Linked DNA regions of Simiduia agarivorans SA1 = DSM 21679. The protein of the gene in region 2 interacts with the protein of the main gene of each other region in a pairwise test. Links are inferred from orthologs where the notes say so. Each region holds a gene or a part of one and is shown on either strand. Other genes may lie near its edges.

Evidence for each region.
Region 1: the proteins of ftsZ (region 2) and zipA interact in binary tests that used the Escherichia coli proteins (3 or more experiments, as listed by UniProt). The link is inferred for Simiduia agarivorans SA1 = DSM 21679 from one-to-one orthologs.
Region 3: the proteins of ftsZ (region 2) and rlmN interact in binary tests that used the Escherichia coli proteins (3 or more experiments, as listed by UniProt). The link is inferred for Simiduia agarivorans SA1 = DSM 21679 from one-to-one orthologs.

Annotation. Positions count from the first base shown.
Region 1 is NC_018868.3:71,008-77,642, reverse strand. What follows is about bases 2,941-5,843. They hold zipA (cell division protein ZipA), read right to left. Parts: upstream 4,931-5,843; coding sequence 3,950-4,930; downstream 2,941-3,949. Other genes in these bases: smc (chromosome segregation protein SMC), read right to left, coding at 5,003-5,843; ligA (NAD-dependent DNA ligase LigA), read right to left, coding at 2,941-3,871. Also shown: M5M_RS00350 (HAD family hydrolase), read right to left, coding at 1-717; M5M_RS00345 (hypothetical protein), read right to left, coding at 721-1,149; M5M_RS00340 (transglycosylase SLT domain-containing protein), read right to left, coding at 1,233-1,850; more of ligA, read right to left, coding at 1,847-2,940; more of smc, read right to left, coding at 5,844-6,635. UniProt on the Escherichia coli protein: Essential cell division protein that stabilizes the FtsZ protofilaments by cross-linking them and that serves as a cytoplasmic membrane anchor for the Z ring.
Region 2 is NC_018868.3:3,927,612-3,935,456, reverse strand. What follows is about bases 3,684-6,682. They hold ftsZ (cell division protein FtsZ), read right to left. Parts: upstream 5,767-6,682; coding sequence 4,600-5,766; downstream 3,684-4,599. Other genes in these bases: ftsA (cell division protein FtsA), read right to left, coding at 5,838-6,682; lpxC (UDP-3-O-acyl-N-acetylglucosamine deacetylase), read right to left, coding at 3,684-4,269. Outside these bases: preprotein translocase subunit SecA, read right to left, coding at 1-2,052; M5M_RS17535 (M23 family metallopeptidase), read right to left, coding at 2,161-3,093; more of lpxC, read right to left, coding at 3,358-3,683; more of ftsA, read right to left, coding at 6,683-7,070; M5M_RS17515 (cell division protein FtsQ/DivIB), read right to left, coding at 7,131-7,845. UniProt on the Escherichia coli protein: Essential cell division protein that forms a contractile ring structure (Z ring) at the future cell division site. The regulation of the ring assembly controls the timing and the location of cell division.
Region 3 is NC_018868.3:1,043,852-1,050,540, forward strand. Bases 2,941-5,897 are described here. They hold rlmN (dual-specificity RNA methyltransferase RlmN), read right to left. Parts: upstream 5,020-5,897; coding sequence 3,862-5,019; downstream 2,941-3,861. Other genes in these bases: M5M_RS04705 (RodZ domain-containing protein), read right to left, coding at 2,941-3,059; pilW (type IV pilus biogenesis/stability protein PilW), read right to left, coding at 3,092-3,850; ndk (nucleoside-diphosphate kinase), read right to left, coding at 5,047-5,472; M5M_RS04725 (SufE family protein), read right to left, coding at 5,610-5,897. Also shown: hisS (histidine--tRNA ligase), read right to left, coding at 1-1,000; ispG (flavodoxin-dependent (E)-4-hydroxy-3-methylbut-2-enyl-diphosphate synthase), read right to left, coding at 1,029-2,141; more of M5M_RS04705, read right to left, coding at 2,169-2,940; more of M5M_RS04725, read right to left, coding at 5,898-6,020; putative Fe-S cluster assembly protein SufT, read right to left, coding at 6,039-6,566; M5M_RS04735 (HesB/IscA family protein), read right to left, coding at 6,566-6,689.

The sequences.
Region 1 (6,635 bases), 3.9 Mb from region 2 along the record:
AAACGCCTGGTCGGAGCCCCCGTCGCCAAATGCCGCAACCTGCCCTGGTACCAGGCCCAGATGATTCACTAAGCGATGGAACAGGTCGGTTTTATCCACAAATCTGGACACCACACTGGCAAATTGCCATTGCGGCCGACTCGGCAGGTGGGCATAGGCAAAGTGAAACGCGGGAAAATCTGCCTCCAGCGCCGCCAGCCCTTCGGGCTCGCGCTCGAGATTAACCCCCAATAGCAGTTTTTTCGCCGGCTGCCGCGGCCATTGCCCGAACGGCAACAATCGCGGTTGAACGCGCAGGTGGCGGGCATGCTCGGCGGTGATATCAGACGCCGAACAGGTGACATAGTGATCGTCGAAATAACCTTCCAGATAGATCGATTGCGCCCGCGCCTGCCGGGCCAGAGCATGCCACTCGTCGGGCGCCAGGGTGTGGTCGGCAAAGGTACTGCCCTGCCAGACGCAGTGTCCTCCGGTGTAAAACACCGACGGGCCGGTCAGTTGCAGTTCGGCCTGCAGGGCGTCGGCAGCAAAGGGCGGACGGCCACTGGCAAACGCGGTCATCACGCCGCGCTGGTGCAGCGTGGCAATAGCCTTTCGGGTCGCAGGCTGCAGCTGCCCTTCGCGATCCAGCAAGGTGCCGTCGATATCAAAAAACACCAGGCGTATATCATCCGCCAGCGGGGTGCCGGCGGGCAGTGAGTCCAGCGCAATGGCCATAGGTCAGATTTGCAACCCGCCCTCGTGGCTCCACTCGCACCGCACAGAGATGCCCCCGCTGCCGGGGGCGTGATAGCTGCCGTTAGCCTCCCAGGTAAAGGTGTGGGTACCAGACAGTTCGGTTTCCAGGTGAACAGTGGCACTGACCCAGTACATGCGGGACAGCAGGTCTTCAAATTTCGCCAGCCATTGCTCCCACTCGTATTCCACCGCTTTGTAGGAGGCGCCGAAGTGCATTACATCGGTGTGGTAGAGGTTGTGCACGTCGGTCACGGGCAGGGAAAACATATCGCGGCACAAAAATGGCCAATCGTCCGCTTCAGGCAATGACATCATGGCACGGGCATTGACCTTGCGCCGTTGCTGGTCCCCAAGCGAACCGCTCACATCCTTGATGCACCCGTAGACGATGGATTCCTGATCGTTATGCATGACCTGTTTCCTGAAACTATTGCCCGAACTCTACCGCATATCCGGCACTGCCAACAACGACCGGGTTGCGCTTTTGCCAGTCGTCACCAGAACCAGCCACCCGACTCCAGATCTTCCCGGCAGCGGTTCAGCTGCGCCTGATAGGTCGCAGCCCGGGAGGACACTTTTTTGGCCACGTTTTTCAACCATTGTTTGTCACGGTAAGTGCGCCGGTTAAACCCGCCATGCCCCTCGTGATAGGCCAGGTACAGGTGGTAGGTATCGTTGGACTTTATCTTTGAGAGCCGCCCGCTCTGGTAGTTGTACCAGCCGATAAAATCGATGGCATCGGCAAAGTCATCGCGCGACGACCAGCTGTTGCCGCTGTTGTGCTGGTACCATTCCCAGGTTTCATCTTTGGCTTGCGAGTAGCCGTAGGCGCTGCTTTTGCGCGGACCGGGGATTACCCACAGGATTTTGGTACGGGGCGGTTTGGCCTTGGCCACAAAACGGCTTTCCTGATGCATCATGGCCATCATGGTCGGGATGGGCGATTTCCAGCGTTTTTCCGCTTTTTTGGCATCCTCATACCAATCGTCTTTTTCCTCAAAAATATCGCACAGATTGTCGGGGTTACTGGGCGGCGACGTGGCGCAACCCGAGGCCAGTATGACCGCCAACACCAATGCCGTGTGTTTTATCAGCGCCTGCCAACCAATCACGCCCCCGCCTCCCACTGAGTCAATTGATCCAGAAATGCCTGCTCATCCAGCACCGGAATACCCAACCCCTGCGCTTTGGTGAGCTTGGAGCCGGCCCCGGGCCCCGCCACCAGGCAGTGAGTTTTGGCCGACACACTGCCCGCCACCTTGGCGCCAAGCGCCAGCAATTTGTCCTTGGCCTGATCGCGCGTCATCTGCTCCAGCGTGCCAGTCAGCACCCAGGTCTGTCCGGCCAAGGGCAATGCGTCGCGTGCCGCGGGCTCGGTTTCAGCCCATTCAAACCCCACGGCAATGAGTTGCTGGATTTGCTCGCGGTGTTTTTCCGATTCAAAAAATTGCCGGATGCTCGCAGCCGATACCGGGCCAATATCCGGCACCGCCAACAGCGCGTCTTCGGAAGCGGTCATAATGGCCTCGAGCCCACCAAAATGCTGCGCCAGTGTGCGCGCGGTGGTCTCCCCCACTTCACGGATACCCAGCCCGAACAAAAATTTGGCCAGTGTGGTTTTTTTGCTGGCTTCCAGCGCGGCCAGAAGATTCTGCGCCGACTTCTCCCCCATGCGCTCCAGCCCCACCAGCTGTGCTTCGGTCAGAGAAAACAGATCGGCGACAGAGCTGATCAGCCCCTCATCCACCAGCTGCTCCACCAGCTTATCGCCCAACCCATCCACATCCATGGCTTTGCGCGAGGCAAAATGTTTAATGCCTTCTTTGACCTGGGCCGCACACAAAAGCCCGCCCGTACAACGCACGGCTGCCTCACCCTCAACCTGTGCCACCGGGGATTGGCACACAGGGCAGTTTTCCGGGAACTGCACCGGACGGGCATCCGCAGGCCGTTTGCTGGTAATCACCGATACCACCTGCGGAATCACGTCACCGGCGCGGCGCACAATCACCGTATCGCCCACCATCACACCCAGCCGCTCTATTTCATCGCGGTTGTGCAGGGTGGCATTGGACACGGTCACGCCGCCCACGAATACGGGCTGTAGACGCGCTACCGGCGTAATGCTGCCAGTACGACCCACCTGGAATTCAACTTCCAGCAATTGCGTCATTTCTTCCTGGGCGGGGAATTTATGCGCAATTGCCCAGCGTGGTGCGCGCGCCACAAATCCCAGCTGATTTTGCAATTGCCGGCTATTGACCTTGAAAACTATCCCGTCGATGTCATAGGGCAACGCCGCGCGTTTTTCGCCCAGGCGCGCAAAGTAAGCCAGGCAAGCATCGATACCGCTCACCGCAGCCATTTCGCGATTGATCAGAAACCCCCAACGCTGGAGTTGTTGCAATACATCCGTGTGTCGATCGGGAATATTCCCGCCTTCCACCACACCAATGTTGTAACAACAGAACTCCAGTGGCCGCGATGCGGTAATGCGCGCATCGAGCTGACGTAAACTGCCCGCCGCCGCATTGCGCGGGTTCACAAAGACTTTTTCACCGGCCGCACGGGCTTTTTCGTTGAGCGCCTCAAAGCCGGCTTTGGGCATGTAGATTTCGCCGCGCACTTCCAGCAGTGCAGGGAAATCACCGCCCATGAGCTTGAGCGGTACCGAGCCGATGGTGCGCACATTGGCAGTAATGTCCTCCCCTACCGAGCCATCGCCGCGCGTCGCGGCCTGGACCAGCAAACCGTTTTCGTACATCAGGCTGACGGCAATGCCGTCTAGCTTGGGCTCACAGGCAAACTCGATGGGTTCGGCGGACTTCAGCAAGCTTTGCAATCGCTTGTTGAAATCGCGCATATCCTCTTCGTTGAAGGCGTTGTCCAGGCTCAGCATCGGCAACTTGTGTTGCACTTGCGAAAACGCGGCCATCGGTTGCGCCCCGACCCGCTGGCTGGGGGAGTCAGCCGTGATCCAGTCCGGGTGTTCCGCTTCTATCGCCTGCAATTGTTGCATCAACCGATCGTATTCACTGTCCGGCAATTGCGGATCATCCAATACGTAATAACGGTAGCTGTGGTAATTCAGCGCTTGCTTGAGCTCTTCGTAGGTTTGTTTTTGGTCTGACATGAAGTTCCAGCGTTGTCGGTTATTTTATTTTCAGCGCCTGTAAAAAAGCCCGGTATTACCGGGCTTTATCGTCGCGCCTCAAGCCCGCGCCAGTTCCAGCTGGCGCTTGCGCTCGTATTCCGTCACCCGCGCCCGGTTGTGTTCCACCGTTTGTTGCGTGAGGGTCGATTGTTGTTCATCTTTCAGGTCGCCTTCCAGCGCTTCGGCAATCGCACGCGCAGTGGTCACCATGGCATCAAAGGCCGCAATCGCAGAGCCTTCCATGGGCAGCGTCATAAACATGCTGAGGCCGGGGGTTTCCAGCTCGTCAAATTTCTGCAAATCGAATACGCCGGGCTGCACCATATTCACCAGGCTGAACTGAATCGGGCCTTCGCCGTCTTCATCCTGATGATAATGAAAAATCTTGCGAGAGCCGAACCGCAGTCCAGCGCCAAGAATCGCATCTTTCACGGCGGGGCCGGCGAAAACTTCACCTTTGGGCGCCACCACACTGATCACATACACCTCTTCCGGTGCCGCATCGGCCAACTTTGGCTCCCGCCCGTGGGTATCGGCGTGGACCGCATCGGTTTTGCCGGAAAACAGCACCCGGTCGTAGGCATCCTCATCAATACCGTCATCGGCCGCAGGCTCCGGCGACTCGACCGGCACAGCCACGGCCGGATCGGCAGCTGCTGTGTCTTCGACGTCCGGGACCACTGGCGCGCCAATCGTAGGTTCAGTGCGACCATCAGCCTCGTCGTCCACATTCATCAATAGCGGCACATGCTGATCGAGATCCAGCTCTTCCTGGTGCTTGGGCTCGTGCTTGGGATCGACCGGGCGCGGCTTCTTGGGTGCAACTTTGGGCGGCGGCACATCCCGTTTGGAGACTACGCGCGCGCCGCCGTTGGGGAGCTCGCTGCCGTAGGCCGCCAGGTCTTCTTTATTGGTGCCCTTGTGCATGGACAAGGACATACGCATTTCATTGCGTTTGGCCGCGCGCATGCGGCGCAAGCCGTCGAGCAACACGCCAATGATCAGGCAGGCAATAATGACCGTTAGCCATTCACGCATGACGAAGTCCCTTCACCGCGTTGATTGGATATGGATTCATAACCAGTTATACCCGTTAAATTACCGCAATTATCAGGAGGCCGCCAGTTCGGCCGCCTCTTCCACATCAACCGTTACCAGACGCGACACGCCCGGCTCGTGCATGGTAACCCCCATCAACTGGTGCGCCATTTCCATGGCAATTTTGTTGTGGGTAATATAGATGAATTGCACGTGCGCGGACATTTCTTCCACCATGCGTGCGTAGCGCCCGACGTTGGCATCATCGAGCGGCGCATCCACCTCATCCAGCATACAGAAAGGTGCCGGATTCAGGCGGAAAATCGAGAACACCAGCGCAATGGCGGTCAGTGCTTTTTCCCCGCCCGAGAGCAGGTGAATGGTGCTGTTGCGCTTGCCTGGCGGGCGCGCCATGATCGCGATGCCGGTGTCGAGCAAATCCTCGCCCGTGAGTTCCAGATAGGCATGCCCACCACCAAAGACTTTGGGGAACAGCTCCTGCAAGCCGCTGTTCACCAGATCAAAGGTTTCCTTGAAGCGGGTGCGGGTTTCGCGATCAATCCGCCGGATGGCGTCTTCCAGCGTTTGCAGCGCTTCCACCAGATCGTCGTTCTGGGCATCCAGGTAGTGCTTGCGCTCAGACTCGGTTTTGTATTCGTCAATGGCCGCCAGGTTAATGGGGCCCAAGCGGGTTATGCGATTGCCGATCGTTTCCAGTTCGGACACCATCGGCGCCTCTTCGGCGTCTTCCGGCAAGGATTCAAGCAGCTGCTCGAGATCGAACTCTTCCTCTTTCAACTGGTTTTCCAGGCCTTGCTTCTGCACATCCAACGTCTGCGCCGCCAGTCGTTCCTGTTCCAGATTGGAGCGCACTTTCTGTACATCCTGTTCGGCGCGGTTGCGCTGCTGTTCTGCCGCGCGCAAATCCTGCTCGACGGTTTCTACCGCCTTGCGCGCTTCGCCCAGCTCCCGCTCCACTGACACCCGTTTTTCCAACAGGGCTTCCAGTTCGAGCTTGTATTCTTCAATCGGGTCGTGATTGTCGGCCAGTGCCGCTTCCAGCTGTTCGCGTCGCTCCGCCAGGCGCTGACTCTGTTCTTTCAGGCGGCTCATGCCGGACTGGATGGCTTGTAACTGGGTGCGCAGGGATTGCACCCGCATGGCCAGTTCGTGTGAGCGGTCTTTATCGTGGCGGGCTTTCTGGCGGGCCTGATCCAGCTTGGCACGGATGCCGTCGCGCTGGGTCATCAGCTCTTCGCGCCGGCCGGTATCGCGCTCCATCGCATCGATGGCCTCCTCCAGAATCATGCGCGCATCGGCCAGATTTTCCGCTTCCAGCTCCATCTGCTCGCGCGCTTCACCCACTTCTTCGGTGATGCGTTTTTTGCGATCCAGGATCTGTTCGACCCGCACCTGCTTGGCAGTGAGCTGGGATTTGATTTCGCCGTAGCGTTTATTGTGCTCGTCGAGGTTGCGACGCAGCTGCTCGCGGCTTTGTTCCAGTTCTTTCAGTCGCTCGCGCCCCAATGCCAGTTGTTCGGACTGGGTGCTCACTGTGTCGGTCAGCGTGGCAATTTCTGCGCCGATGTCTTCCAGTTCCTGTTTGCGCGCGAGCACGCCCGCCGTGGCATCGGTGTCGCGCACCACGCGCAACCAATTGGCACCGATCCAGATGGCGTCTTTGGTAATGACCGATTCGTGCGCA
Region 2 (7,845 bases):
GGTGCTGACAATGTCGTTGACCACATCCGCCCGGATAGCATTGATGGTATCGGTGATGTTTTCCGCATCCAGCAAGCCATCGCGCTGCTGGTACACAATCTGGCGTTGATCGTTGGCAATATCATCGTATTCCAGCAGCTGCTTACGAATATCGAAGTTGCGGCCTTCCACTTTGCGCTGTGCTTTTTCAATCGCATTGGTCACCATGCGGTGCTCAATCGCCTCACCTTTTTCCATTCCCAAGGCTTTCATGAAGTTACGCACACGCTCGGACGCGAAAATACGCATCAGATTATCTTCCAGCGATAAATAGAAGCGCGACATGCCCGGATCACCCTGGCGACCGGCACGACCGCGCAGCTGGTTATCGATACGGCGGGATTCGTGCCGCTCGGTACCAATAATGTGTAAACCACCGGCCTCAAGCACCTGCTCATGGCGCTTTTTCCAGTCTGCTTTGATCTTGTCGATCTGCTCCTGAGTGGGGTTTTCCAACGCCTCAATCTCGGATTCCCACTTACCGCCCAGCACAATATCGGTACCGCGACCCGCCATGTTGGTGGCAATTGTCACGGCACCGGGCCGGCCCGCTTCAGCGATAATTTCTGCTTCGCGTTCGTGGAATTTCGCGTTTAACACCTGGTGTTTGATGCCGGCTTTTTTCAATCGGGCCGACATAATTTCCGATGTTTCGATGGAGGCAGTACCTACCAATACCGGCGCCTGCTTTTCGATACAGGCCTTTACATCCTCGATGATCGCATCGTACTTTTCTTCCACCGTGAGGTAGATCAGATCGTTAAGATCCTGACGCTGAATCGGTTTGTTGGTGGGAATAACCACTACATCCAGACCATAGATCTGGCGGAATTCAAACGCTTCGGTATCGGCAGTACCGGTCATGCCCGCCAGATTATTGTACAGTCGGAAATAATTCTGGAAGGTAATGGAAGCCAGCGTCTGGCTTTCGTTCTGAATGTGCACACCTTCTTTGGCTTCCAACGCCTGATGCAAACCTTCGGACAAGCGACGCCCCGGCATCGTGCGGCCGGTGTGCTCATCAATCAGCATGACCTGGCCGTCCTGCACAATATAATCCACGTTTTTCTGGAACAGGATCTGGGCTTTCAGTGCCGCGTGCACGTGGTGTAACAGCGTCAGGTTTGCAGCGGAGTAGAGGCTGTCTTCGGCCTGTAATAAACCGGCCTCAATCAACAGATCTTCAATCACCTGGTGCCCGTCTTCCGTCAATTCAACTACACGGGATTTTTCATCGTGCTGGTAGTGACCAGGGTCCGTTTCCGTGGGCGCTTTGAGTTTAGGAATAAGGGTATTGATGAGTTTATACAGCTCGGAGCTGTCTTCAGCGGCACCGGAAATAATCAACGGTGTTCGCGCTTCGTCGATCAGAATGGAATCCACCTCATCCACGATCGCAAAATTCAGCCCGCGCTGATACCGGTCTTCTTTCCGCAGCGCCATGTTGTCGCGCAGGTAATCAAAACCGTATTCGTTGTTGGTGCCGTAGGTAATATCGGACTGGTAGGCCGCGCGCTTCTCATCCGGGTCCTGCTGTGATCGAATCACACCCACAGACATGCCCAGCGCGTTGTACAACGGTGACATCCACTCCGCATCGCGCGCCGCCAGATAGTCGTTCACGGTAACAATGTGCACGCCTTTGCCGGAGATGGCATTCAGATAAGTCGCCAAGGTGGCCATCAGGGTTTTACCTTCACCGGTACGCATTTCGGCGATCCGGCCTTCATGCAGGGTAATACCACCGATTAACTGCACATCGAAATGGCGCATCCCCATCACCCGGCGCGAGGCTTCACGACATACCGCAAAGGCTTCTGGCAACAGCTCGTCGAGCGTAGCGCCGTCGTTGAAACGCTTGCGGAACTCCTCGGTCTTAGCAGAGAAATCGGCATCGCCCAGCTTTTCCATTTCTGGCTCGAGGGCATTGATCTGCTTGACCAACTTGCCCATACGTTTCAGTTCGCGATCATTTTTTGTGCCAAAAATGGCCTTCAGCATCTTGCCTAACATGTGAAATCCGGAATTTATAAAGGTTTCCCGCCCACTGGCGGTTAAAAAAGGTGTCAAGTAAACAGAAAGGCGCCTCAGGTTGCAAGGGCCCTAAAAAGGAGAAGGAGGTCAGCGAGCCGCGCGATGGATATAGGCGGCGGGATCCACGGCGCGGCCGTGCTTGTAGACTTCAAAGTGCACATGCGGGCCGGTAGAACGCCCACTGGTACCCATAAGAGCAATAACCTGCCCTTTCTTGACGATATCACCCACTTTGACCTTGAGCTCGGAATTGTGGGCATAGCGGGTTGAAAAGCCGTTGCCATGGTTGATTTCAACCAGATAGCCGTAACCCTGACGCTGGCTGGCCCAGGTCACCACACCGGCGGCTACCGAAATGATGTCTGAACCCATCTTGCCGGCGAAATCCACCCCTGAATGCCAAGCGACACGCCCGGTGAAAGGGTCTGTACGGCGACCAAAACGCGACGACATCCAGCCTTTACTGACCGGTCGACCGGCAAGGAATACATCGTTTTCCAGCTTGCGCTTGGCCAGTAATGTTTCAAGAATTTCCAGCTGCTGCTCACGGTTGGCAATCTGAGCCGTTAACTGATCAATAACGTCTACGAACTCCGGCGCCTGGTAGGCATCGCCCAAGGCGGCAGACTCAGGCCCACCCAATGCGGGCGGCTGGCTGAAATCAAACTCACCGGAATCGAGTTTTGCAATGGAGGTAAGGCGTTCACCCAGTGCGTCCAAGCGCACCAATCGCGCCTGCAGCTCAGCCACGCGTAAAGTAATCGCAGCAAGCTGCTGCTCGGCCTGTTGGCGGGTCAGCTCGATTTTTTCACGCTGGTCGGAAAGGTCATCGCGCCAGGCGCCTGCGGCTTCGGCATTGAACAGGTCGGCGCCTTCGCCTTTAGCCCACTCAAGCCCGGCCATCACGCCAACACCGGCAGGCAGACCCAATAAGCACACAGACACCAACGCGCGCGTCCACCCACCCAGCGTAAAGCTGCGGGTGCTACCATGGCGTTGGCTGACCAGTATGACTTTCATGCGATGGGTTAATACCTGCTCGTAAATGCCTTATTAGTATAGGTTATTCCGCGGCCAACAGGACCCTGAATCGGCCTGATGGAGCGGGTGCACAGACTAGCGGTTGAGCGCGCCCTGCGCTCGAATGGCCGTCACATTCGTAAGAAAAAATAGTACAAAAGTGGGTTATTTTTTCAAACCAACGGCCGAGCCTGGCAATGGGCAGAGGGAATATCGCACACTTAGGTACCAATTTCCAATGCCCGTCCACAGGCTCAGGAGAGGTTACATCGCCAGAATCGGCTTGATGTAGGAAATCGGCGCTTCTTTCTCATCTTCGAAAGTCACCACTTCCCAGGCATCCTGCTGCTTAATCAGCTCACGCAACACACGATTGTTCAGGGCATGACCCGATTTGTGCGCTTTGAATTCACCAATCAGGCTATTGCCCAACAGGTAAAGATCGCCGATGGCGTCTAACACCTTGTGTTTGACAAACTCATCTTCGTAACGCAGGCCATCTTCGTTCACCACCCGGTAATCGTCGACCACAATGGCGTTATCTACGCTGCCGCCCTTGGCCAGGCCTTTAGACCGCAGGTATTCAATTTCGTGCATGAAGCCGAAAGTACGCGCGCGACTGACTTCTTTAACAAACGATGTGCTGGAAAAATCGACGGCTGTCTTGAGCGTGCGACCGGTAAACACCGGATGATCAAAATCAATGGAAAATGACACTTTAAAGCCATTAAACGGCAAAAAAGACGCGATCTTGTCGCCATCTTCCACCACAACCGGGCGTTTGATGCGGATAAACTGCTTGGCCGCGTTCTGCTCTTCTATGCCTGCCGATTGAATCAGGAACACGAATGGCCCGGCACTGCCGTCCATAATCGGCACTTCGGCGGCGGAGACTTCAACAATGGCATTATCGATGCCCAGCCCCGCCATGGCACTCAACAGGTGCTCAACGGTAGAAATCCGAACGTCGCCCTTGATCAGGGTGGTCGACAGGGTGGTATCACCCACGTTTTCCGCTTTCGCCTCAATTTCTACAACCGGATTGAGGTCGGTACGGCGGAACACAATGCCCGCGTCTACTGGCGCAGGCTTCAAGGTCAGGTAAACCTTCTCACCTGTGTGCAGGCCCACACCGGTGGCACGAATTGGATTTTTTAAGGTCCGCTGCTTAATCATTCACTCACCATGAGGTTACATAGCACTCTAAGTACTACTGATTCCATAGGGATTCGCCGCAATACAATCCCGTCGCATCGCTCGCCCAACCTCCCCTAAAAGGGGTTAAAAAGGAGGCCGCGCTGACTCTACACCTGCCCTGGTGACAAAGCTCCCACCGGCCAGACTTGTTGCTGGCCGAGTCACTTCAACCATGACCTGTTCAGGCCAATCAACCCCTCCGGGCTGACCAAAACACCTGAAAACGGTCGCAAAGCGGCGAATCTTACCAAGAATAGACCGCGAAACCAATACTTAAGTTCCCTGTCAAGACAAACCCATCGGTCTGCCTCAGTCGGCCTGCCGGCGCAAAAACGCTGGAATATCAAACAATTCCATGTCTTTCTCCGGCGCTACCGCCGCATTAGTACCGCCATTAGCCGCCTGCTTACGCCGCTGATAGGTTGGAATATCCAGATCATCCGCCGACGCCGCGGGCTTGGTCTTGGCCGTATTATCGACAATGACCTTGGCTTTGGGCTGAGGCACTTCAACCGCTAACGGCTTCCCCAGGCCCGTTGCCACCACAGTGACGCGCAGCTCATCGGTCATCTCCGGGTCTATCACGGTCCCGACAACCACGGTGGCATCGGGTGATGCAAACTCACCCACGGTATCACCCACCTCGGTGAATTCGCCCAGAGACAAATCAATGCCCGCAGTAATATTGACGAGAATGCCCCGTGCGCCCTGCAGGTCCACATCTTCCAGCAGCGGGCTGCGAATCGCCGCTTCCGCCGCCTCGCGCGCACGGTTTTCACCGGTCGCACGGCCGGTACCCATCATCGCCATACCCATTTCACTCATGACGGTGCGCACATCCGCAAAGTCCACGTTAATCATGCCGGGGCGAATAATCAGATCGGCAATACCCTGTACCGCACCTTGCAACACGTTATTCGCCGCCTTGAAAGCGTCCAGAAGCGAGCATTTGGTGCCCAGAACAGACAGCAGCTTTTCATTCGGAATCGTGATCAAGGAGTCAACCCGCTCAGTAAGCTCGCGAATACCGGCTTCTGCGATGGCCATGCGCTTTTTGCCTTCGAAAGGAAACGGCTTGGTTACCACGGCTACGGTAAGAATGCCCATTTCGCGCGCCACTTCAGCCACCACAGGGGCGCCACCGGTACCGGTACCACCGCCCATTCCGGCAGTCACAAATACCATATCGGCGCCTTCCAGGATTTCTGCGATACGCTCGCGATCTTCCATGGCAGCCTGACGGCCCACTTCCGGATTGGCACCAGCGCCCAGACCCTTGGTCATGCTGTTACCGAGCTGCAGCACGGTTTTGGCGTCAATATCTTTCAAGGCTTGGGCATCGGTGTTCGCACACACGAATTCCACGCCTTCAATGTCACCAGCAATCATGTGCTTTACGGCATTGCCGCCACCGCCACCAATACCTACCACTTTGATTACGGCGTTTTGCGGTACGCTATCTACTAATTCAAACATTGTCATTCCCCTTTGTTGTACCGAAGTCTTTTATTAGCGTGTTACTGCAACGTTTACTTTGGGCATCGCCCTTAAAAATTTTCAGCCAGCCAAGCCTTGGTCCGGCTCCACCAGCTATTACCTTTATCTTTGGTTCCATTAACGGGTTTCCCTTCCTGTTGTTTCATGCCATAAAACAGCAACCCGACACCGGTTGAGTAAATCGGGTTGTTCACTATGTCACTCAAGCCACGCACATTCTGGGGTGCTCCCAGACGGACGGGCATGTGAAAAATTTCTTCAGCAAGCTCGACAACACCTTCCATTTTTGAGGTGCCGCCAGTCAGTACAATGCCCGCTGCCACCAAATCTTCATAACCACTGCGACGCAATTCTGCCTGTACCAACGTGAACAGCTCGTCGTATCGTGGCTCTACGACTTCCGCCAACGCCTGACGGGAAAGCTCACGCGGTTCCCGATCGCCCACGGAAGGTACCTTGATAGTTTCATCTGCACCGGCAAGCTTCGCCAGTGCACAGGCATATTTGATTTTGATTTCATCGGCGTGTGCCGTGGGTGTGCGCAATGCCATCGCAATATCATTGGTCACCTGGTCACCTGCAATCGGAATCGATTTAGTATGCCGGATAGAACCATCGGTAAATATTGCAATGTCCGTGGTGCCTCCGCCGATATCGACCAGACAAACACCCAGGCTCTTTTCATCTTCCGTCAACACCGCATAACTGGACGCCAACTGTTCCAGAATAATGTCGTCCACTTCCAAACCGCATTTGCGAATACATTTTTCAATGTTCTGCGCGGCATTAACAGCGCAAGTGACCAGGTGCACTTTGGCTTCGAGCCGGACACCGGACATTCCCAAAGGTTCGCGCACGCCTTCCTGATTATCGATCAGGTATTCCTGCGGCAGGATGTGCAAAATTTTCTGATCCGCCGGAATCGCCACCGCCTGAGCGGCATCAATGACCCGCTCAACGTCCTGATTGAAAACTTCCCGGTCCTTAATTGCCACAATGCCGTGGGAATTCAGACTGCTGATATGACTGCCCGCAATACCGGCATAGACCGAATCTATCTGGCATCCGGCCATCAGCTCGGCCTCTTCCACTGCGCGCTGGATGGAGTGCACCGTCGACTCGATATTGACGACTACGCCTTTCTTCAGTCCCGATGACTTATGCGAGCCGATGCCAACAATTTCCAGCTCGCCGTCAGCCGACAAGGCGCCAACAATCGCAACGACTTTTGACGTGCCGATATCCAACCCGACGATCATCCGGTTTTCATTTACCGGTGGCATGTGCTTATCCCCGTTTTGTATTGTTCCATAATGGTCTTCCTAAGTGCGATGCCGCACTTTTTATCCTGCATCGCGCCAGCTCACTGCGATGCCATTGTTATATCTCACATCAACTGCACTGACATTCGCCCAATGGGACCTGAGTTCGACGTCAAACACCTTGGCGAATCGTCTAATTCTTGTCTGCAATGACTGACGTCCAAATCGTATGGCAACACCGTCTGCCAAACTCACCGTCCAGCTGCCCCGCGCATCGACTTCGATACTGGCCAAACGCAGATCGCGGGCGTACATCAACTCGGCAATGGTCTGATAGTACTGCAGCATTTTTTCCAGATTCTCCGGCGCCGCAACCAAGGTCGGCAATCCTGACAACTGATACATCGCCGCATCTGATTCAATCAGTTCACCACGGACATTCACATAACCAGTACTGCCCCAGCGCGCAATAGGCTTTTGCTCTTCAATCTCAATCACTAACCTGTCGGGCCACTTGCGCCGAATAGATACCCGATCTACCCAGGCGTCTTGCTCGATGCTGTGTTGCAGCGCCGCAATATCAAGCGCCCAGAAGCCCGTATTTATCTGCTCGCCGATCAGATTTGCTATCTGCTCGCGCGCCACCCATTTGAACGGGCCTTCAATGGTGACTTCCTGCACCGGTCTGTCCCAGATCACCAACGCTTCTTGCACCATCATGGGTGTAAGCCATGCCAGCGCGGAGACCAGCACAAGCATCAGGCACAAGCGGCGAATCAGGCCCGGTCGCTTGACA
Region 3 (6,689 bases), 2.9 Mb from region 2 along the record:
CAATATACACGTCTGGCGTCTGGCTGGCAGCATCAGGTACTACATTCAATGCTTCCAGCAACAGCACCAGTCGCTCAACGCCCATGGCACAACCCACGGCAGGGGTGGGGCGACCACCCAACTGCTCTACCAGGCCATCATAGCGGCCACCGGCACATACTGTGCCCTGGGCACCGAGTTTGTCGGTTACCCATTCGAATACGGTTTTGGAGTAATAATCCAGCCCCCGCACCAGGCGGGTATTGATCTCATAGGTGACCCCTGCCGCATCCAGCAACAGGCACAGCGACTCGAAGTGCGCCCGGGATTCGTCATCGAGATAATCCGACAGCCGGGGAGCCTCGGCCAGCAGCGCCTGCGTTGCGGCATTTTTTGAATCGAGGATCCGCAGCGGGTTGCTGCCCAGACGCCGCTGACTGTCTTCGTCCAGCTGCTCTTTGCGCGCAGACAGGAATTGCACCAGTGCCTCGCGATAGGTCGCCCTCGCCTCCGGGGTCCCCAGGCTATTCAGCTGCAACGTCACTGCGTCGGCAACACCCAACTCCTTCCACAACCGGTGGGTAAGAATAATAACTTCCGCATCAATATCCGGCCCCTGCATACCAAAAGCTTCGATACCGATCTGATGAAACTGGCGTAAACGCCCTTTCTGCGGTTTTTCATAGCGGAACATGGGGCCCATGTACCAAAGCTTTTGCACCTGATTGTACAAAAGCCCGTGTTCTTCACAGGCCCGCACACAACAGGCCGTACCTTCAGGCCGCAAGGTCACACTTTCTTCATTGCGGTCGAGAAACGTGTACATTTCTTTTTCCACAATATCGGTCACTTCACCGATAGAACGCTTAAACAGCTCCGTTTGCTCGAGCACGGGAAAACGAATTTCCTGATAAGCATACCGACGTAATACATCGGAGACTGTATTTTCCAGGTACTGCCACAGGCCGGATTGCGCCGGCAGCAGATCATTCATTCCACGTATCGCTTGAATCTTCTTCACATCAACTTCCTGATTGCAGCATCCAACATCAATCGCGGGCAATAATCGCTGCGTCTTGTTCCGCTTTCTGGGCGGCTTTTTTGCGAATAAGTTGCTCCAACTCATCCACCAGATTATCGGCCTTCAACTTGGAGTTGGGTTCGCCGTCAATATAAACCAGATTATTGGGTGTACCGCCGGCCAGTCCGATGTCGGCTTCCTTTGCCTCACCCGGCCCGTTGACCACACACCCGATCACCGCCACATCCATCGGGGTGGTAATATCTTCCAGGCGGTTTTCCAATTCATTCATGGTCTTAACCACGTCGAAATTCTGGCGCGAACAGCTTGGGCAGGCAATAAAGTTAATGCCCTTGGAACGAAGGCGCAGGCTTTTCAGCATATCCCAGCCCACTTTCACTTCTTCAACCGGATCTGCAGCGAGCGACACGCGAATGGTATCGCCTATGCCATCCATCAATAGCAAGCCCAGTCCAATGGAGGACTTTACCGTACCAGACCGGAAACCACCGGCTTCTGTTATACCGAGATGCAATGGCTGTTCTATCTGAGTGGCCAATTTGCGATACGCCGCAACGGCCATGAATACGTCAGAGGCTTTAACGCTGACTTTAAAGTCCTGAAAATCGTAGCGATCCAGGAACTCAACATGACGCAGCGCAGACTCCACCAACGCGTCGGGCGTAGGTTCACCGTACTTTTTCTGCAAATCTTTTTCCAACGACCCCGCATTCACGCCAATGCGAATGGGAATGCCAAGATCCTTGGCTTTGGAAACAACAGCCTCAATGCGCTTTTCCCGACCGATATTGCCCGGATTTATGCGCAAGCAATCAACGCCCAGGTCAGCCACCCGCAGCGCGATACGATAATCAAAGTGGATATCTGCCACGAGTGGCACAGGCGACTGCTTTCGAATCAAACCGAAAGCCTCCGCCGCTTCCATACTGGGAACAGACACCCGCACGATATCAGCTCCGGCCTGCGCAAGACGCTGAATCTGCGCAACGGTCGCCTGCACATCGGTGGTTTCCGTATTGGTCATGCTCTGAATGGAAATCGGTGCATCACCGCCCACGGGGACATTGCCAACCATGATCTGGCGGGATTTCCGACGCTTAATGGGAGATTCAAAATGCATATACTACTCGCCTGAGCCCTGGCTCAACTATTCAACCTGTATTCGCAACGCGCGATTGGCGCCGTTTGGCGTGGTATCCACCGGACGTCCGTTTAATACCACGCTGGCCGCCCTGGCGTTACCTAACATCACATTAAACGGCGCGGTGCCCCGCAACTCCACACGGTCGCCTGATTGCTTGAGATCTGCGGCCAGCACGTCGCCTTTTGCGTCACTGACTTCAAACCAGCACTCTTCCGAAAATACCACTGTGAGTACATCACCAATAACTGTCGGATCGCGCTCTACCGCATCGCGAGTAACCACTGGCGTTTGCGTTTGTGCGGGCTCAACCCCCTGTGGACGTTCATCCGGCAGGACCGGCGCCTTATCTTCCAACGGTGCAGCCCCATCGGCCGACACCGTCACGTCCGGGCCTGATGATTGCGCACTATCCGGCACTGCGACTTGAGCTGACACCGGTGCGGGCCTGTTCTCGTCCATACGAGCCTGCTCTGGTTGCAGCCAAAACCACCCTGCAACCAGTACCACCAATATAAAGGGCACAAACCAGAACCGTGCAAGCACCGGTTTAAACATTTGCGCCGGTGTCACCTGTGGCGATTCCACCAGCTGACTCACCTCGCGGTTGGCGGCAAGGAATTCCTCGTATCGACCGATCATCTCAGCCTCGTCCAACCCAACCAGCTTGCAGTAAGCGCGGATATAGCCCCGCACAAATGCCTCCGCAGGCATATCCGCATATTGATCGGATTCCAGCGCTTGCAGCTTGGCGCGACTGATACGCAATACATTAGCCACCGTCTCCAGCGACAGTGACTTGCTCTCTCGCGCCTGCTGTAATGCCGCGCCCGGACTTAGCAATGCCTCAGCGGGATTCGCGTTATCTCCCGCCTCAGGCGTATTTTGATTGATCATGGTCTTGGCCGTAGTGGTTTTTATTGTTGGGTTTAACGGCTTTCCTTGCTTTTCTTATATTCCAGATATTCCTTGCTGTAGGGAAACAGATTCTTCAGCGACAACGCCTGACTGGCCTCTTTGTCCTTGTTACCGAAAATCCGCTCGATCTGGATACCCACCCAGAGACTTCTAGATGACGCTTTTGCATAACGTTCAAATTGGTTTAACGAACGCTTGGCTTCCGCGTACCGCTTCTCTTTTAAATGATACTCGGCCAGCTCCAGATGCGCCGCGGCCAAAGAGGGTTGCAGCAGTACAGCGTGTTCAAACGCAGCGACAGCTCGCTCCTCGCGATCCAGCTTTAACGCGGACACACCAACGCCATACAAACACACGGCCCGGCGCTCATAGTTCAGGTCTTCACTGGCCTTCTGATAGTGGTCATAGGCCTCCTGAAACCGGTCATGGTTGAACAGGAAGGTAGCGTAATTCAATCTGGCCTGCGTAAAAGAGGGATTCTTGCGCAAGGCCTGCTTAAAGTGCTTTTCAGCCAATTCCGGCTCGCCTTCCAACTGGTACAACAAGCCCCGGCCATTCAGCATGCCCGGATCGTCTGAATCCAGCTCGTACGCCTTATTCAAATGAAAGCGTGCGGAATCAAGATTTTTCTCGCCAATGTAGCCCAACCCCAGCTTGACGTGCGTCGCCAACGCCTTTTCCGGGTTTGGCTTGGAAACATCCTTTTCCATGGTGGTAATGCAGCCCGACAGAGCCAACACCAGGACCGCGAAAAACATTGCTTTTTGCATGTACACTCCGGCTAGTTTCCTACAATTCTCACAGCTTCTTCCTGCTGCGCCATCTGCCGGCGATAGCGTTCCGCCCGCCGGGTCAAATCATTTACGCTACCGGCCAACTGACCGCAGGCAGCGTCAATATCGTCGCCACGCGTGGTACGTACCGTGGTGACATAACCCGATTCAATCAGGATGGTCTGGAACCGGCGCAAGGCATTGTTGCTCACGCGCTTGTAATCCGACTGACTGAAAGGGTTGAATGGAATCAGGTTGATCTTGACCGGCACGTCGCGTAACAATTCAGCCAGTTCATGCGCATGCTCTGGCCGATCATTCACATGATCGATCAGGGTATATTCGATGGTTATTTTGCGATGGGTATCCGGCAGCTGCTCAATGTAGCGCTTGGCCGAGTCGAGTAACATCGCAATCGGGTATTTCTTGTTAATTGGCACCAATTCATTGCGCAGTGCGTCATTCGGCGCATGCAAGGAAATCGCAAGACATGCATCGGTGTATTCGCCCAAGCGATCCAACGCCGGCACTACACCAGACGTACTGAGCGTCACCCGACGCTTCGAAATACCATAACAATTATCGTGCATCATCAGGCTCATGGCATCCACCACATTGTCGAAATTCAACAAGGGTTCGCCCATACCCATCAACACAACGTTGGTCACTTTACGCGGGCCATTTACGCCCAACTGACCAAAGGATTTAGCCGCAATCCAAACCTGCGCGATAATCTCAGCGGCGGTCAGATCGCGATTGAAGCCCTGCTTTCCGGTGGCGCAGAAACTGCAGTCGAGCGAACAGCCGATTTGTGATGACACACACAAGGTGCCCCGCTCGCCGTCCGGAATGAACACCGTTTCAACGGCACTGCCACCTTCAACCTTGATAAGGAATTTGCGGGTACCGTCCACCGAGTCAAGCTGCTTCATGACTTCGGGGAAACGAATCTCCGCAACATCTTTCAACTTGTTGCGGAGATCCTTGCTGATATTGGTCATCTCGTCAAAGTCGACCACTCCCAGCTGGTGAATCCATTTCAATACCTGTTGGGCACGGAAGCGCTTTTCGCCAATGGACTCAAAAAACGCTTCCATTTTCGATTGCGACAAACCCAGCAAATTCGTTTTTGCCGGTACGCTTGCGACTTCCTGCACTTCAACCATGGGATTCACCTCAACGACTACCCGCGATTAGCGTGGGCAGATTTCAGTTACGGCGAAGAAATAGGCAACTTCACGCGCAGCAGAGGTTGTAGAGTCAGAACCGTGAACGGCGTTCGCATCGATGCTCTCTGCAAAATCCGCGCGAATGGTGCCGGCCGCCGCTTCTTTGGGGTTGGTTGCACCCATCAGCTCACGGTTTTTCAACACCGCACCTTCACCTTCCAGCACCTGCACCATGACAGGACCAGAGGTCATGAAGGCCACCAGGTCAGCAAAGAAACCGCGCTCTTTGTGCTCGGCGTAGAAGCCTTCAGCTTCAGCTTTGGACAGGTGTTTCATCTTGGAGGCCACCACTTTCAGGCCAGCCTTCTCGAAACGGGTGTAGATCTCACCGATTACATTCTTGGCTACAGCATCTGGCTTGATGATGGACAGGGTACGTTCAACGGCCATTTAAAACTCCGAAATAGACTTCAGTTTGTTGGAAATTGCGGAAAACGCCATAAACTCGCGATTTACAGCTTTCCCATACTAAAAACCCGCCGATTATACGCGGGTTTCTGGGGATTTTGTATGGATGGGGTCAGATTCTACGCAGCGGCCGCCGCCAGGGTTTTGATCCGGGCCACCATGGCCCGCAGGCCATTGCCACGGGTCGGACTCAGGTGCCGCTCCAGATCGAGTCGGGCAAAGTAGCCATCGATATCAAACGCGAGGATCTCGGCCGGGGCCCGGTCGTTATAAGCCGCCAGCACCAGCGCCACCAGCCCGCGGACGATCACCGCGTCGCTGTCTGCCAGGAACTGTAATTTGCCCGCTTCAACCCGTGGTTCTATCCACACATTGGACTGGCAGCCTTTGACCAGGCGCTCGGGGGTCTTCAGCGCGTCGCACATCACAGGCAAGGCCTTACCCAGATCAATGATGTATTTGTAGCGCTCTTCCCAATCGTCGAAAAACGCCAGGTCTTCCAGTATGTCGTCTACAGCGGGCAGGGTCATGACAGTGTCTATCCAGAATTAAAAAAACAGGCCGGCTTCCAGCTGAGCCTCTTCGCTCATCATCTCGCGCGACCAGGGCGGATCAAACACCAGATTGACCACCACCTTCGCCACGTTTGGCACCTTGCCGACGCGGTACTCCACGTCGCTCACCAAGACAGGCCCCATACCGCAGCCAGGGGCCGTCAGCGTCATATCGATACTCACTTGCCCCCCTTCTACTTCGACCTTATAAATCAGGCCGAGCGAGACAAGATTAATGGGTATTTCGGGGTCGTAAATGGTCTCCAGCGCCGCCCACACCTGTGCTTCCTGGACCCGACCGGATCCATCATCGGTAAAATCGAGCTTCTCCGGCTCACAGCCAATGGCGTCGGCATCCGTCCCGTCAATGCGCAACATATTGCCCTGCCAGGTAACCGTGTAGTTACCGCCCAGGCTTTGCCGGATATTGACGAACTCGCCTTCCGGAATGTCTACCGGCACGCCAGACGGCACTCTGCGCGCAGGCGTCTGCCGGCGGGTTACCACCATTTGCTGCTGCATTATTCCTGCACCGAAAAGCTTTCACCACAACCGCACTCAGCCACCACATTGGGGTTGTGGTACTTGATGACGCGATTCACCCCCTCAATGGCCATATCGATTTCCGTGCCGCGAATCACCGGA